2 regions of the Nonomuraea monospora genome follow, and region 2 is predicted to be linked to the other one. Evidence: predicted binding sites of a transcription regulator. Region 2 holds the regulator's gene; the other holds the start of a gene.
The links. The regulator HspR, encoded in region 2, represses chaperone genes until heat shock. The targets are predictions, from matches to a motif close to ANTTGAGTCNNNNNGACTCAANT.
Positions count from the first base shown of each region.

Region 1: a site for HspR is predicted at 3,315-3,337, ahead of lon (endopeptidase La). Genes of this name have one in related genera too.

Region 1 is NZ_BAAAQX010000011.1:234,982-242,363, reverse strand. Features, by position in the region: gene ABD331_RS23345 (phenylacetate--CoA ligase family protein) at 1-1,008, opposite strand, end outside; gene ABD331_RS23340 (response regulator) at 1,055-1,711, opposite strand; gene ABD331_RS23335 (sensor histidine kinase) at 1,708-3,174, opposite strand; gene lon (endopeptidase La) at 3,351-5,711, shown strand; gene ABD331_RS23325 (methionine ABC transporter ATP-binding protein) at 6,103-7,056, shown strand; gene ABD331_RS23320 (methionine ABC transporter permease) at 7,053-7,382, shown strand, end outside.
Region 2 is NZ_BAAAQX010000028.1:126,882-134,263, forward strand. Features, by position in the region: gene dnaK (molecular chaperone DnaK) at 1-165, shown strand, start outside; gene grpE (nucleotide exchange factor GrpE) at 165-764, shown strand; gene dnaJ (molecular chaperone DnaJ) at 786-1,970, shown strand; gene ABD331_RS40820 (heat shock protein transcriptional repressor HspR) at 1,974-2,324, shown strand; gene clpB (ATP-dependent chaperone ClpB) at 2,331-4,904, shown strand; gene ABD331_RS40830 (hypothetical protein) at 5,126-5,800, shown strand; gene ABD331_RS40835 (tetratricopeptide repeat protein) at 5,982-6,512, opposite strand; gene ABD331_RS40840 (hypothetical protein) at 6,685-7,017, shown strand; gene ABD331_RS40845 (TetR/AcrR family transcriptional regulator) at 7,081-7,382, opposite strand, start outside.

The DNA.
Region 1 (7,382 bases), on a different contig from region 2:
GCGGCCGAAGACGTACACGAACGGGCGCTCAGTGCCTGGCGCCCGCGGCTCGAAGCCGTCCCGCCGCACGAACTCCATCAGCTTCCGGTACGGGAGGACGCCGCCCTCGTCGGCGATGTGGTACCGGATGAGCGGCACGCCGTTGTCGCCCGAGAACAGCAGGGTGCCCTCGTGCTCCTCGAAGAAGCGCACCCCGGGGTCGTACTGCACGAGCGTCGGCAGCCGCGACTCGCCGAACAGCTCCCTGGCCAGGCCTGGACGATCCGACAGGAAACGGCGGATCTCCACCGACAGCGGCGTCTCGTTGCCCAGCACACCGGCGTCGGCGGTGCCGTACAGGGAGGCGATGCCCCGCACCGGGTCGGCGATCCCGGCCCGCTCGGCGACCAGCGTGCGCCACTCCTCGCTGAACACCTCGCCCGCCGTCACCAGCTTGACGTCCCAGCCGGCCCAGGGCAGGTCCTCGGTGTCGATCACGTTCTTCAGGAACGGCGGGTAACCCAGCAGCACGACCTGGTCGAAGTGCGGCGCCAGCTCGGGGATCACCCGCGCGATCTCCCGCCGGTCGGTGCCGGGGGCGACGACCGTGATCGGGTAGCCGCGTTCGGCCAGGTGGCGGCAGCAGGCGACGGTGAACAGGCCGCCCACCCAGGTGCCCAGGGCGAAACAGACCACGGCCAGCGTACGGCGCTCGCGGGCGGCGAAGGAATCCGCGAACACCTCCTCGAAACGGTCGGCGATCACCCGTTCGTCCGCCGCCGAGCGCGGCCAGAACGACGGCACGCCCGTGGAGCCCGAGGAGACGGCGATCATGTCGCCGATCACGCCGTTCCTGCACAGGTCGGGGAGGGGGTGGCGGCCGGTGTAGTTCTCCTTGGTGGTCATCGGCAGGCGCGCGAAGTCCGCCAGGGTGGTGATCCCGGCTGGTTCGACGCCGTGCTCGGTGAGGAACCTGCCGTAGGCGGGCACGGTGGCCGCCACCTGATGGAAGAGCTCAACCGGGTCCATCCGCCGACTGTACGACGCCCGCCGCGACAGCGAAACGCACCCGCTGTCACTCGCCCGGCCGCACCAGCCCCGTCTCGTACGCGAACACGATCGCCTGCGCCCGGTCACGCAGCCCCAGCTTCATCAGCACCCGCCCCACATGCGTCTTGACCGTCTGCTCCGCCACGAACAACTTCTCGGCGATCTCCTGGTTGGACAGCGCCTGCGCCACCAGCCCGAGCACCTCGGTCTCCCGCTCGGTCAGCTCGTCGAGCCGCCGCCCCGTCACCGCCCGCGGCCCGCCCAGCCGGGCGAACTCGGTGATCAGCCGCTTGGTGATCGCCGGGGCGATGAGCGCCTCCCCGGCCGCCACCACCCGGACGGCCTCGGCGAGCTGCGCGGCTGAGGCGTCCTTGAGCAGGAACCCGCTGGCCCCCGCCCGCAACGCCTCGTAGACGTAGTCGTCGAGGTCGAACGTCGTCAGGACGAGCACCTTCGCGGTGTCCTGGCGCGCCGTCAGCTCCCTGGTGGCCTCCAGGCCGTTCATGACGGGCATGCGCACGTCCATGAGCACCACGTCGGGCCGCAGCTCGGCGGCCCGCTCGACGGCCTGGAGCCCGTCGGCGGCCTCGCCCACCACCTCGATGTCCGGCTGGCCGCTCAGGAACACCGTGAACCCGGTGCGCACCATGCCCTGGTCGTCGGCGATCAGTACCCGGATCAAGCGCTCTCCCTTTCCGCGACGGGTAACGTCGCGACCACCTCGAAACCTCCGCCGTCGACGGGCCCGGCGTCGAGCGTGCCCCCGAGCAGCGCCGCCCGCTCCCGCATTCCCACGAGCCCCTGCCCGGCCCCACGCCCCGGCGGGCCCGCGGCCCCGGACGCGGCCTCCTGCCCGGCACCGGACCCAGCCCCGAACCCAGGCCCGGACCCAGCCCCAAACCCAGCTCCCGCCCCGGCGTCTGTCACGGCGCCTGGCCCGTTGATGATGCGCAGCCGCAGTTCGTCGCCCAGCCGGGCGATGTCCACCGCGACGGTGGCGCCGGGCGCGTGCCGCATCGCGTTCGACAGCGACTCCTGCACGATCCGGTACGCCGACAGCTCCACCGCCTGCGGCTGCCCGTCGAGCGCCCCCGACCGCTTGACCAGCACGGTCAGCCCCGCGGCACGCGCGTTGGAGACCAGCTCGTCCACCCGGTCGAGCCCCGGCTGCGGCGCGGTGTCGGTGCGGCCCTGCGGGTCGCGCAGCACGCCGAGCACCTGGCGCAGGTCCGCGATGGCCTCCAGGGACAGCGCCCGGATCTCGGCCAGCCCGGCTTCGAGCTGCGCCACGTCGCCGGCCGCCTTGAGCGGCACCGCCTCCGCCTGGATGGCGATCACCGACATGTGGTGCGCGACCACGTCGTGCAGCTCGCGCGCGATGCGGGCGCGCTCCTCCAGCACCGACTGCGCGCTCTCCGCCTCCCGCGTGCGCTGCTCCTCCCGCACGAGGCGGGCGGTGGCGGTGCGCCGGGCGCGCACGTTGTAGCCGAACAGGACGGCGACCGAGGCGATGATCGTGGCCAGGAACATGGAGTCGGGGTGCACGATCCAGACGGTCAGGACCGTCAGTGCCCAGACGCCCACCGTGATCCGCCGCTCGCACCTGACCGCGACCGAGTAGAGCACGAGCAGGTACATGAGGATGGCCGCGATGGGGTAGGGCGGCACGACGTCGCCGACCGTCATGGTCACGTAGACGATCAGGGGCAGCATCACGGCGGCGACCCGCCAGGCCGCCAGCGGCCATCGGTCGCGCAGGGCGATGGGCAGCGAGACGCCGATCGCGATCAGGTACATGAAGATCAGCGGGGCGGGCCCGGGGACGCGTGGGTCGGCGATGTGGGCGCGGGCCGCGGCGTCGTTCCAGTCGAGGCCGGTGCTGATCATGATGCCGTACAGGACGAAGGCGAGCAGCAGGTCGGCGGCCTGGACGAGGTCGTAGGACCTGCCGGGCACCAGCGACCCCAGCCACCGGGGGGTCCTGAACGTGAGGCGGCGGGCGGCGAACGGCGGGTCGGCGTCGCCCTCGAACAGCGCCAGCACGAACGGCCGCACGAGCTTGCGGCCGGTCTCCCGCACCCCCGGCCTCGGGCGCCGGGGGGCTTCGGACCGCCGGAACGGGCGCAGACGGGGGACGCGGATCACCTGGTCAAGCTTACGAGGGCAAGCGCGGGCGGTCGTCACACCAGGGTTTGACGTTCCTGTCACCCTCAGGTACTGCTTACAAGATTACGATCGCCGTGAGCGAACATCGTCAAGGAAGGGAACAGTGCAGGGCTCCGATGAGTTGAGCCGGTATAACTCAACCCTTTGGAGTTCGCATGAGTGAGAGCTTGATCCTCCCGGTCCTGCCGCTGGACGACGAGGTCGTCCTGCCGGGCATGGTGGTTCCGCTGGACCTGTCCGACTCCGAGGTGCGCGCCGCCATAGAGGCGGCACGTGCATCCGGTGGCAACAAGCCACGGGTCCTTCTCGTTCCCCGCGTTGACGGCCGTTACGGCGCGATCGGCGTCCAGGCCGTTGTCGAGCAGGTCGGGAGGCTGCCGGGCGGCGAGCCCGCCGCCGTGGTGCGCGGCGTGAACCGGGTGCGCGTGGGCACCGGCACGACCGGCCCCGGCGCCGCACTCTGGGTCGAGGCCGAGACGATCGACACCGTCGCCGCCGGTGAGCGCGCCCAGGAGCTGGCCAAGGAGTACAAGGCGCTGGCCACCACCATCCTGCAGAAGCGCGGCGCCTGGCAGGTGGTCGACCAGGTCAACACGATCGACGACCCGTCCGTGCTGGCCGACAGCTCCGGCTACACCCCGTGGCTGACCACGGCGCAGAAGGTCGAGCTGCTGGAGGAGGCCGACCCGGCCGGGCGGCTGGCCAAGCTGATCGAGTGGTCCCGCGACCACCTCGCCGAGCTCGACGTCGCCGAGACGATCCGCAAGGACGTCCAGGAGGGCATGGAGAAGCAGCAGCGGGAGTTCCTGCTGCGCCAGCAGCTCGCCGCCGTCCGCAAGGAGCTGAAGGAGCTCAACGGCGACTCCGCCGAGACCGAGGAGGAGGACTACCGGGCCCGCGTGGAGGCCGCCGACCTGCCGGAGAAGGTGCGCGAGGCCGCCCTCAAGGAGGTCGACAAGCTGGAGCGGACCTCCGACCAGTCGCCGGAGAGCGGCTGGATCCGCACCTGGCTCGACACCGTCCTCGACATCCCGTGGAACGAGCGCACCGAGGACAACTACGACATCACCGGCGCCCGGGCGGTGCTCGACGCCGACCACACCGGCCTCGACGACGTGAAGGACCGCATCATCGAGCACCTGGCCGTGCGCAAGCGCCGCCAGGACAAGGGCCTCGGCGTGGTGGGCGGCCGGCGCAGCGGCGCCGTGCTGGCCCTGGCGGGTCCTCCCGGAGTCGGCAAGACCTCGCTGGGCGAGTCCGTGGCGCGCGCGATGGGCCGCAAGTTCGTCCGGGTGGCGCTCGGCGGCGTCCGCGACGAGGCCGAGATCCGCGGCCACCGGCGCACCTACGTCGGCGCGCTGCCCGGCCGGGTCGTGCGCGCCATCCGCGAGGCCGGCTCGATGAACCCGGTCGTCCTGCTCGACGAGGTCGACAAGGTCGGCGCCGACTACCGCGGCGACCCCACGGCCGCCCTGCTGGAGGTGCTCGACCCGGCGCAGAACCACACCTTCCGCGACCACTACCTCGAGGTCGAGCTGGACCTGTCCGACGTGCTGTTCCTGGCCACGGCCAACGTCCTGGAGGCCATCCCGGGGCCGCTGCTGGACCGCATGGAGATCGTCACGCTCGACGGCTACACCGAGGACGAGAAGGTGGCGATCGCCCGCGACCACCTGCTGCCCAGGCAGCTCGAACTGGCCGGGCTGACCCCCGACGAGGTCAAGGTCGAGGACGCGGCGCTGCGTAAGCTGGCCGCCGAGTACACCCGCGAGGCCGGCGTCCGCTCGCTGGAGCGCTCGGTCGCCAGGATCCTGCGCAAGGTGGCGGCCAAGGACGAGCTGCCCGTCACCGTGGGCGAGGACGACCTGGTGGGCTACATCGGGCGGCCGAGGTTCGTGCCGGAGTCGTCGCTGCCCGAGGCCAAGCAGCGCACCTCGGTGCCCGGCGTGGCCACCGGCCTGGCGGTCACCGGAGCCGGCGGCGACGTCCTGTACGTCGAGGCGTCCCTGGCCGACCCGGAGACCGGCGAGACGGGCCTGACGCTGACCGGCCAGCTCGGCGACGTGATGAAGGAGTCGGCGCGGATCGCGCTGTCCTACCTGCGCTCGCACGGCGCGGAGCTGGAGCTGCCGGTCACCGCGCTGAAGGACCGCTCGGTGCACGTGCACTTCCCGGCGGGCGCGGTGCCCAAGGACGGCCCGTCGGCCGGTGTGACGCTGACGACGGCGCTGGCCTCGCTCCTGTCCGGACGGCAGGTGCGCGGCGACGTGGCCATGACCGGCGAGATCTCGCTGACCGGGCGGGTGCTGCCGATCGGCGGCGTCAAGCAGAAGCTGCTGGCGGCGCACCGGGCGGGCATCACCACCGTCCTCATCCCGGCCCGCAACGAGCCGGACCTGGACGACGTGCCCGCGGAGGTCCGCGACGAGCTGACCATCCACACCGTCAGCGACGTGCGCGAGGTCCTGGACATCGCGCTCACCCCGGCGAAGGTCGCCTCCTCCGTGGCGGCCTGATCCCCGAGGACACACCCCGCCGCGCCCGGCCTTCCCAGGGGCGCGCGGCGGGGTGTTCGCACGTCGTGACGCAGATCACGAAACAGATCAGGAATACCGGGATATCACCTCGTCGTTAGCAACGGCGTGAACGAGGCATACGCGACCGGTCGCGGCACTCCCCTGACGGGGGCCGCGTGTCGACGCATGCGTATGGGGCGAATGCCGGCCCGTTAAGAGCAACCCGTCCGCCCGTTCTCCTCGAAGGTCGTCATGATCGCACCCGTTTTCGTGCTGCGCAGGCTGAGTCACCTGCCCTTCCACCCCGGCACCCGCTGAGGGCCGCAGTCCCTCCTCCACCGGTGATGTACGTTCCCGCGGCCCCGGCCGCCCTCAGCCATGGGGAATCCCAGTGATCCAGGCTTCAGGCCTGCGCAAGCAGTACGGCACGACCGTCGCGTTGGACGGCGTGGACCTGCACGTGCGCGAAGGCGAGATCTACGGCGTGCTCGGCCAGAGCGGCGCCGGCAAGAGCACGCTGCTGCGCTGCGTCAACCTGCTCGAACGCCCCACCGCGGGCACCGTCACCGTCGCGGGCCAGGACCTGACCGCGCTCGGCGACCGCGACCTGAACCGCGCCAGGCAGCGCATCGGCATGATCCACCAGCACTTCGCGCTGCTCTCCTCGCGCACGGTCGCCGGGAACGTGGCCTTCCCGCTGGAGGTCATGGGCGTGCCCAGGGCCGAGCGCGAGCGCCGCGTCGGCGAGCTGCTGGAGCTGGTCGGCCTGGCAGGGCGCGGCAAGGACCGCCCGCACCAGCTCTCCGGCGGCCAGAAGCAGCGCGTCGGCATCGCCAGGGCGCTGGCGGGCAACCCGTCGGTGCTGCTGTCGGACGAGGCCACCTCGGCGCTCGACCCGGCCACCACGCAGTCGATCCTCGCCCTGCTCAAGCGGCTGAACGCGGAGCTGGGCCTGACGATCCTGCTGATCACCCACGAGATGAACGTGGTCAAGAGCGTCTGCGACTCGGTGGCCATCATGTCCCAGGGCCGCATCGAGGAGTCCGGCGCCATCGCCGACCTGATCAGGACGCCCGGTTCCCGCCTGACCAGGGAGATCTTCCCGCTGCCCGAGCCCGCCCCCGCCGGCTCGGTGACGCTGACGTTCACCGGCGAGCCGGGCAGGCCCGTGGTGTCGGAGGTGGTGCGCAAGTTCGACGTGGACCTGAGCATCCTGGGCGGCTCCATCGAGGACCTGGCGGCCGGGTCCGTCGGACGCCTGCGGGTGGCGCTGGACGGCGCCGAGGCGCCCGCGGCGCTCGCCTATCTGCGTGAGACCGGCCTGATCGTGGAGGAGGCGCCGTGACCTGGGAAGAGATGCTGCCGCTGCTGTGGCCGGCGACGGTGGAGACCGCGCAGATGGTGGGCTGGTCGACGCTGTTCACCGTGCTGCTCGGGCTGCCGCTGGGCGTGGCGCTCGTGGTGTTCGACCGGGACGGGCTGCGTCCGCTGCCGGCGTTCAAGACGGGGCTCGGGTTCGTGGTCAACGTCGGGCGGTCGCTGCCGTTCATCGTGCTGATGATCGCGATCATCCCGTTCACCCGGCTCGTCGTCGGCACCACCATCGGGACCGCCGCGTTCGTGGTGCCGCTGACGGTCGGCGCGGTGCCGTTCTTCGCCCGGCTGGTCGAG
Region 2 (7,382 bases):
AGCCAGAAGATGGGCTCGGCCATCTACGCGCAGAGCCAGGGCCAGCAGGCCGGCGGCGAGGGCGCCCCGCAGGACGCCACGACCGACCAGCAGGGCCAGAAGGCCGATGACGACGTGGTCGAGGCCGAGATCGTCGACGACGACCAGCCGAAGAAGGACCAGTGATGCCGCCGCGCGACAACGGGCACGAGGAGCCGGTGATCCGCGACAACCGCAAGATCGACCCGGAGACGGGTCAGGTCAGGGACTCCGTCCCCGCCGACCAGTGGGCCGAGCAGGCGTCCGAGACGCCTGCCGGCACCGGCAACGGCGAGCTGGAGGCCCAGCTCGCCGAGCGGACCGCGGACCTGCAGCGCCTCCAGGCCGAGTACGTCAACTACCGCAGGCGGGTCGAGCGCGACCGCGCCGCGGTGCGGGAGCAGGCCGTCGCGGGGGCGCTGACGGAGCTCCTGCCCGTGCTCGACGACATCGGCAGGGCCCGTGACCACGGTGAGCTGACGGGCGGCTTCGCGAAGGTGGCCGAGTCGCTGGAGTCGGCTCTCACCAAGCTGGGCCTCAGCGCCTTCGGGCAGAAGGGCGAGCCGTTCGACCCGACCGTCCACGAGGCGCTGATGCACAGTTATTCGCCGGACGTCACCGAGCCGACGGCCGTCGAAGTGTTGCAGCCTGGATACCGGATGGGTGACAGGGTGCTGCGCCCGGCGCGGGTGGCCGTCGCCGAGCCTGAGGACGCCCCCGCCGCGTCCGATGACGACGAAAACTAAGCGAAGGACGAAGGGCCGTAGATGAGCACCAAGGACTACCTGGAAAAGGACTACTACGCCGTCCTTGGTGTGCCCAAGACCGCCACCGCCGACGAGATCAAGAAGGCGTACCGGAAGCTGGCCAGGCAGTACCACCCGGACACCAACCAGGGCGACGTCACCAAGGAGACCAAGTTCAAGGAGGTCTCCGAGGCCTACGACGTCCTGTCCGACGGCAAGCGCCGCAAGGAGTACGACGACGCGCGCACGCTGTTCGGGTCCGGGGTGGGCGGTCAGCGCCCCGGCGGTGGCGGTTTCCCGTTCGACTTCGGCGACCTGTTCGGCGGCACCAGCCAGCAGACCGGGCAGAGCGGCAGCGCGGGCGAGCGGCTCGGCGACCTGTTCGGCGGGCTGTTCAACCGCGGGAGCGGCGGCGCCGGCCGCACCACCGGCGCGACCCGCCCGCGGCGTGGCCAGGACATCGAGTCCGAGGTGACGCTGACGTTCACCGAAGCCGTCGAGGGCACCACCGTGTCACTCAGGCTGACCAGCTCCGCCGCCTGCACCGCGTGCAGCGGCACCGGCGCCAAGGCGGGCACGACCCCCAGGGTCTGCCCCACCTGTGAGGGCACCGGCGCGGCCAGCCGCAACCTCGGCAACTTCGCCTTCTCCGAGCCCTGCCGCGACTGCAAGGGCCGCGGGCTGATCGTGGACGACCCCTGCCCCGTGTGCGAGGGCAGCGGCCGCGCCAAGAGCACCCGCACCATCCAGGCGCGCATTCCCGCGGGGGTGGCCGACGGCCAGCGGGTCAAGCTCAAGGGCAAGGGGGCGCCGGGCGAGAACGGCGGCCCGGCGGGCGATCTCTACATCCAGACGCACGTCAAGCCGCACCCCGTGTTCGGCAGAGCGGCCGACAACCTCACGATCACGGTTCCCGTGACGTTCACGGAGGCCGCGCTCGGGGCCGAGATCAAGGTGCCGATCCTCAAGGGCATGCCGGTCACGCTGCGCATTCCCGCGGGCACCCCCAACGGGCGCACGTTCCGCGTCCGCGGCAGGGGCGTCACGAGGAAGGACGGCAGCAAGGGCGACCTGCTCGCGAGCGTCGAGGTGGTCGTGCCCAAGACGCTCGACGACAAGTCGCGTGAGCTGCTCAACGAGTTCAACACCGCGCACGCGAGCGACGACCCGCGCGCAGAGCTCATTCAGCGAGCCAGAAGCGAGTAGCCGATGGACGCCAACTATTTCGACCTTTCAGACGACACCCCTGTCTATGTGATCTCGGTGGCCGCGCAGCTCTCCGGGCTCCACCCGCAGACGTTGCGGCAGTACGACCGGCTCGGCCTGGTCAGTCCTGGGCGCACGGCGGGCCGCGGCCGCCTCTACTCCACCAGAGACATCATCCAGCTCCGCGAGGTGCAGCGGCTCTCCCAGGAAGAGGGCATCAACCTCGCGGGGATCAAGCGGATTCTCGAGCTCGAGAACGAAGCTCTGCGGCTGCGTGAGGAGGTTCACCGCCTGCGCGCCGAGATGCGCATGGTCAGAGCCTTGATCCGCTACGAGCTGCCACCGGGGGCCTAGAAAGTCATGGACTACAAGCTCACCCAGAAGAGCCAGGAAGCGCTCTCGGGTGCCATGCGGCGCGCCGCCGCCGAGGGCAACCCGGAGATCTCCCCGGCTCACCTGCTGACCACGCTGCTCTCGCAGACGGGCGGCACCGCCGTGCCGCTGCTCGAAGCCGTCGGCGCCGACTGGCGCACGATGCGGGCGCGCACCGAGGAGCAGCTCGCGGCGCTGCCGAAGGCGCAGGGCTCGACGGTGGGGGCGCCGTCCAGCTCCCGCCAGCTCCTGACGGTGCTCAACACCGCCGCCCAGCACGCCAACCGCCTCGAAGACCTCTACGTCTCGACCGAGCACCTGCTGGTCGGTCTGGCCGCCGACGGGGGCCAGTCGGCCGAGCTGCTCAAGTCGCAGGGGGCGACGCCGCAGGCGCTGCTCGACGCGTTCGAGAAGGTGCGCGGCAACGCCCGCGTCACCAGCGAGACGCCTGAGGACACCTACCAGGCGCTGGAGAAGTACGGCGTCGACCTGACCGAGCGGGCGCGCGGGGGCAAGCTCGACCCGGTCATCGGCCGCGACTCCGAGATCCGCCGCGTGGTCCAGGTGCTCAGCCGCCGCACCAAGAACAACCCGGTGCTCATCGGCGAGCCCGGCGTCGGCAAGACCGCCGTCGTCGAGGGCCTGGCCCAGCGCATCGTGGCCGGCGACGTGCCCGAGTCGCTGCGCAACAAGCGGCTCATCTCGCTCGACCTGGGCGCGATGGTGGCCGGCGCGAAGTACCGCGGCGAGTTCGAGGAGCGGCTCAAGGCCGTGCTCTCCGAGATCAAGGAGAGCAACGGGCAGATCGTCACGTTCATCGACGAGCTGCACACCGTCGTCGGCGCGGGAGCCGCCGAGGGCGCGATGGACGCCGGCAACATGCTCAAGCCCATGCTGGCCCGCGGCGAGCTGCGCATGATCGGCGCGACGACGCTCGACGAGTACCGCGAGCGCATCGAGAAGGACCCGGCGCTGGAGCGCCGCTTCCAGCAGGTGTACGTCGGCGAGCCCACCGTCGAGGACACCATCGCGATCCTGCGCGGGCTCAAGGGCCGCTACGAGGCCCACCACCAGGTGCAGATCGCCGACAGCGCGCTGGTGGCCGCCGCCGCGCTGTCCGATCGCTACATCACCAACCGCTTCCTGCCCGACAAGGCCATCGACCTGGTCGACGAGGCCGCCTCGCGGCTGCGCATGGAGATCGACTCCCGCCCTGTGGAGATCGACCAGCTCCAGCGCAACGTCGACCGCATGAAGATGGAGGAGCTGGCCCTGTCGAAGGAGACCGACGAGGCGAGCGTCCAGCGCCTCGAACGGCTCCGCCAGGAGCTGGCCGACCGGCAGGAGGAGCTCAACGCCCTCGTCGGCCGCTGGGAGCACGAGAAGGCCGGGCTCAACAAGGTCGGCGAGCTGAAGAAGCAGCTCGACGACACGCGGGGCGCGGCCGAGCGGGCCCAGCGCGACGGCGACTTCGAGGCGGCCTCGCGGCTCATGTACGCCGAGGTGCCCAAGCTGGAGCAGGCGCTCAAGGCCGCCTCCGAGGCCGCGCCGCCCGACAACGCCATGGTCAAGGAGGAGGTCGGGGCCGACGACATCGCCGAGGTGATCTCGTCGTGGACCGGCATCCCCGCCGGGCGCCTGCTGGAGGCGGAGACGACCAAGCTGCTGCGCATGGAGGAGGAGCTGGGCAGGCGCCTCATCGGCCAGCAGCAGGCCGTACAGGCGGTCTCCGACGCCGTACGCCGCAGCCGCGCGGGCATCGCCGACCCCGACAGGCCGACGGGCTCGTTCCTGTTCCTCGGCCCCACGGGGGTGGGCAAGACCGAGCTGGCCAAGGCGCTGGCGGAGTTCCTGTTCGACGACGAGCGGGCGATGACCCGCATCGACATGAGCGAGTACTCCGAGAAGCACAGCGTGGCCAGGCTCGTCGGCGCGCCTCCCGGCTACGTCGGCTACGAGGAGGGCGGCCAGCTCACCGAGGCCGTCAGGCGGCGCCCGTACACCGTGGTGCTGCTCGACGAGGTCGAGAAGGCCCATCCCGAGGTGTTCGACATCCTGCTGCAGGTGCTCGACGACGGGCGGCTGACCGACGGGCAGGGCCGCACGGTCGACTTCCGCAACACGATCCTGATCCTGACCTCCAACATCGGCTCGCAGTTCCTCGTCGATCCGTCGCTGGAGAACGGCGCCAAGCGCGAGGCGGTCATGGGGGCGGTGCGCAGCTCGTTCAAGCCGGAGTTCCTCAACCGGCTCGACGACGTGATCCTCTTCGACGCGCTCGGCTCCGAGGAGCTGGCGCAGATCGTCGACCTGCAGGTCGAGCGCCTGGCCAGGCGCCTGGCCGACCGCAGGCTGACGCTGGAGGTCACGGCCGCGGCCCGCGAGTGGCTGGCGCTGACGGGCTACGACCCGCTGTACGGCGCCCGCCCGCTGCGCCGCCTGGTGCAGTCGGCCATCGGCGACAAGCTGGCCAAGGCGGTGCTGTCCGGCGAGGTGGCCGACGGCGACAAGGTCGTGGTCGAGCTGGGCGACGACGAGCTGCTCATCCAGCGGGCGGCCTGAGAGCCCCGCACCGAAGGAGCCCGGGGATCCAGGCGATCCCCGGGCTCCGGCGTGTCATGGCTGGGTCATCGGGCCGCCCGCTCGGTAAGGTTCGCCCCACTCTTAGGACAAGCCGCACTCCCCGGCGCCGGCGGCCGACTACGTTCAGCGTTCGTCAGATCACCGACATCGACTCAGGGGGACGTGCGGTGTCATTCCAGAAGTTCCGGAGCATGATCGCGGTGGCTGCTCTGACCGCGGGCGTCAGCTGGCTGTTCGCCGGCTCCTCCATGGCGGATAGCTGCGCGGAGACGGCGGTGCTCTCGCCCGCCTCGGCCGTCGCGAGCTGTGACAACCCCTCCTCGCTGCACATCGAGGAGAACGGCACGGCCGGCAGCCGCATGATCACCAGCGAGAGCAACAAGGTGGCCATGGCGGCCGGGGAGATGGCCAGGCACTTCGGCTTCACCGGCCTGGCGACCGGCAAGGAGGTGCTGAACATGGCCGACCTGAGCGGCGTGGGTGCCACGTGGGGCCTGGCGTCGCTGTTCTCGGCCTCTCCCGCGCTGTTCCCGATGATGCCGGGCCCGGCGGGGGTGTCGGAGCTGGCGACCATGGCGGACCTGCCGCCGCTGCCGCCGCTCTCCGCGCTGCCCGAGGTGCCGGGGACGCCGCTGGACAGCAGGCTGCCCGACCAGATGACGATCGGCGACGGCCCGTACAACAACCGCGTCGTCGGCACCGGGGTCGACACCCCGCTCGGCCTGCAGAAGCCGGTCAGCGAGGTCAGCGCCGAGCTGGTCGGCCAGGTGCTGCCGAAGGCGATGGACAGCCTCGAAGGCGTCGCGATCCTGCCGGGCGGCGGGTCGGGAGCGGCCGGCCTCGCCGACGCCGTGGGCGGTCTCGGGCTGAAGTGAGCCACCCTGTCCGGGCGTGGACCGTGCCTGCCACGCCCGGCTTCCCCTGGCGGAGGGGTCGCGGTCCCCGCGAACGGACCATGGGGGACCGCGGCCCCTCCCGCGAGAGGGTTTTGGTGTGCGGGCATGCCGACGCGAGCCCTGCCCCATCGGGCGGGCTCGGCGGACGCGCGGCCGTCCCTTAGGAGACGAGCTCGTCGAGCTCGTCCTCCGGCAGCCCGAGATCGACCCTGATGCGATAGCGGGTGCGCAGCAGCGCCACCTGCTCAGGATCGTTCTCGTCACACCGCAGGGCGGCCTGGGTGGCCCAGTCGAGCCCCCCTTGGAGGTCGCCGTAGGCGACCAGCGTCTCGGCGATCGTGTGAGCGGTCGCCGTGGAGACGTTGCCCTCCGCGCGTATCGTCTCGATGACCTCCCTCGCCTCGTCAGGCCTGTCGAGCTCGAAGAGCGTGTCGGCGATGCCGGCACGCGGGTCGAAACCCGCCTCCCCACCGTCCTCGACGGCGCGCTGGAAACACTCCATCGCGCGCGCGGGCTGCCCCGCCGCTCGCCACTCCTCGGCGGCCAGAACCAGGATCGAAGCCCTGGACACGTCGCCGGACGAATAGTCGAGCGCGACGTCGTACAGCCGACTGGCCAGGGAGTCGTGGTCGTCGGCCAACAGCGCCTGCTCAAGCAGACGATCAAGGTGCTCACGGGTCACATGCGCCACACCGCGAGACTACCGAGCCACCCAGGCCTTTGCCCGGTCAATTCGCATCGCCGGTCAGCTTCGGATTCGGTAACGTCCCGTTCAAGCCTGCTCACAGTGCGCGTGTAAGCGCAGCTCATCGGGCATATAACCGTCACTTTGCCGCCGTGCGAGCGGAGGGACTGTGATGGGCTTGTCCAAGCAGACGACCTTCACGCTGGCCTGTGCCGTCGTGCTGTCGGCTCTCGTGCCCGGTGTCGCCGGCTACCTGTCGGCCCGTCTGGAGGCCATCGAGACCGCCGAGCGCAACCTGCGGGCGCTGGAGACCCGGCTCAACGTGCGCGAGGCCAGAGACGCGCGCCCGGTCTCGCTGCCCGCCCCGTGCCTGCGCACGCCGACGACGCCGCCGCGCCTGCACCAGGCGCCCGCGACCGCGCTCGGCGACCACGACAAGCGCTGGCTGCGTGACGTGCCCGCCTGGCTGGCCGAGCCGCTCAGGGAGATGCAGGACACCGCGGAGCAGTAGGGCGGGCAACTTTCTCGCGGGCCGCCGGGCGACCGTGACCGTCGTCGTCCGCGAAGCCACTCGCTAGAGCGGGGACCAGGATCTGAGCTGACGGGTCAGGAAGCCTCTGATGAGCTGTTTGGCCGCGTCGATCATCTCGGGCTGCCCCTCGGGATCGCGGCGGAAGGCCATCTTCAGCACGGCGTCGCCCGCCTCGACCGCCACCAGCACGGCCAGGTCGAGCGCGGGGCTGTCGGCCAGCCCGAACTCCTTGAGGAACAGGCCGCGCAGCCGCCCCGCGATCACCGTGTTGTTGTCGGAGTCGGAGTCGAGCAGGTTGAGGTCGACGGCGTCGCCGAAGTGCAGGCTCTTGAACCCGGAGACCG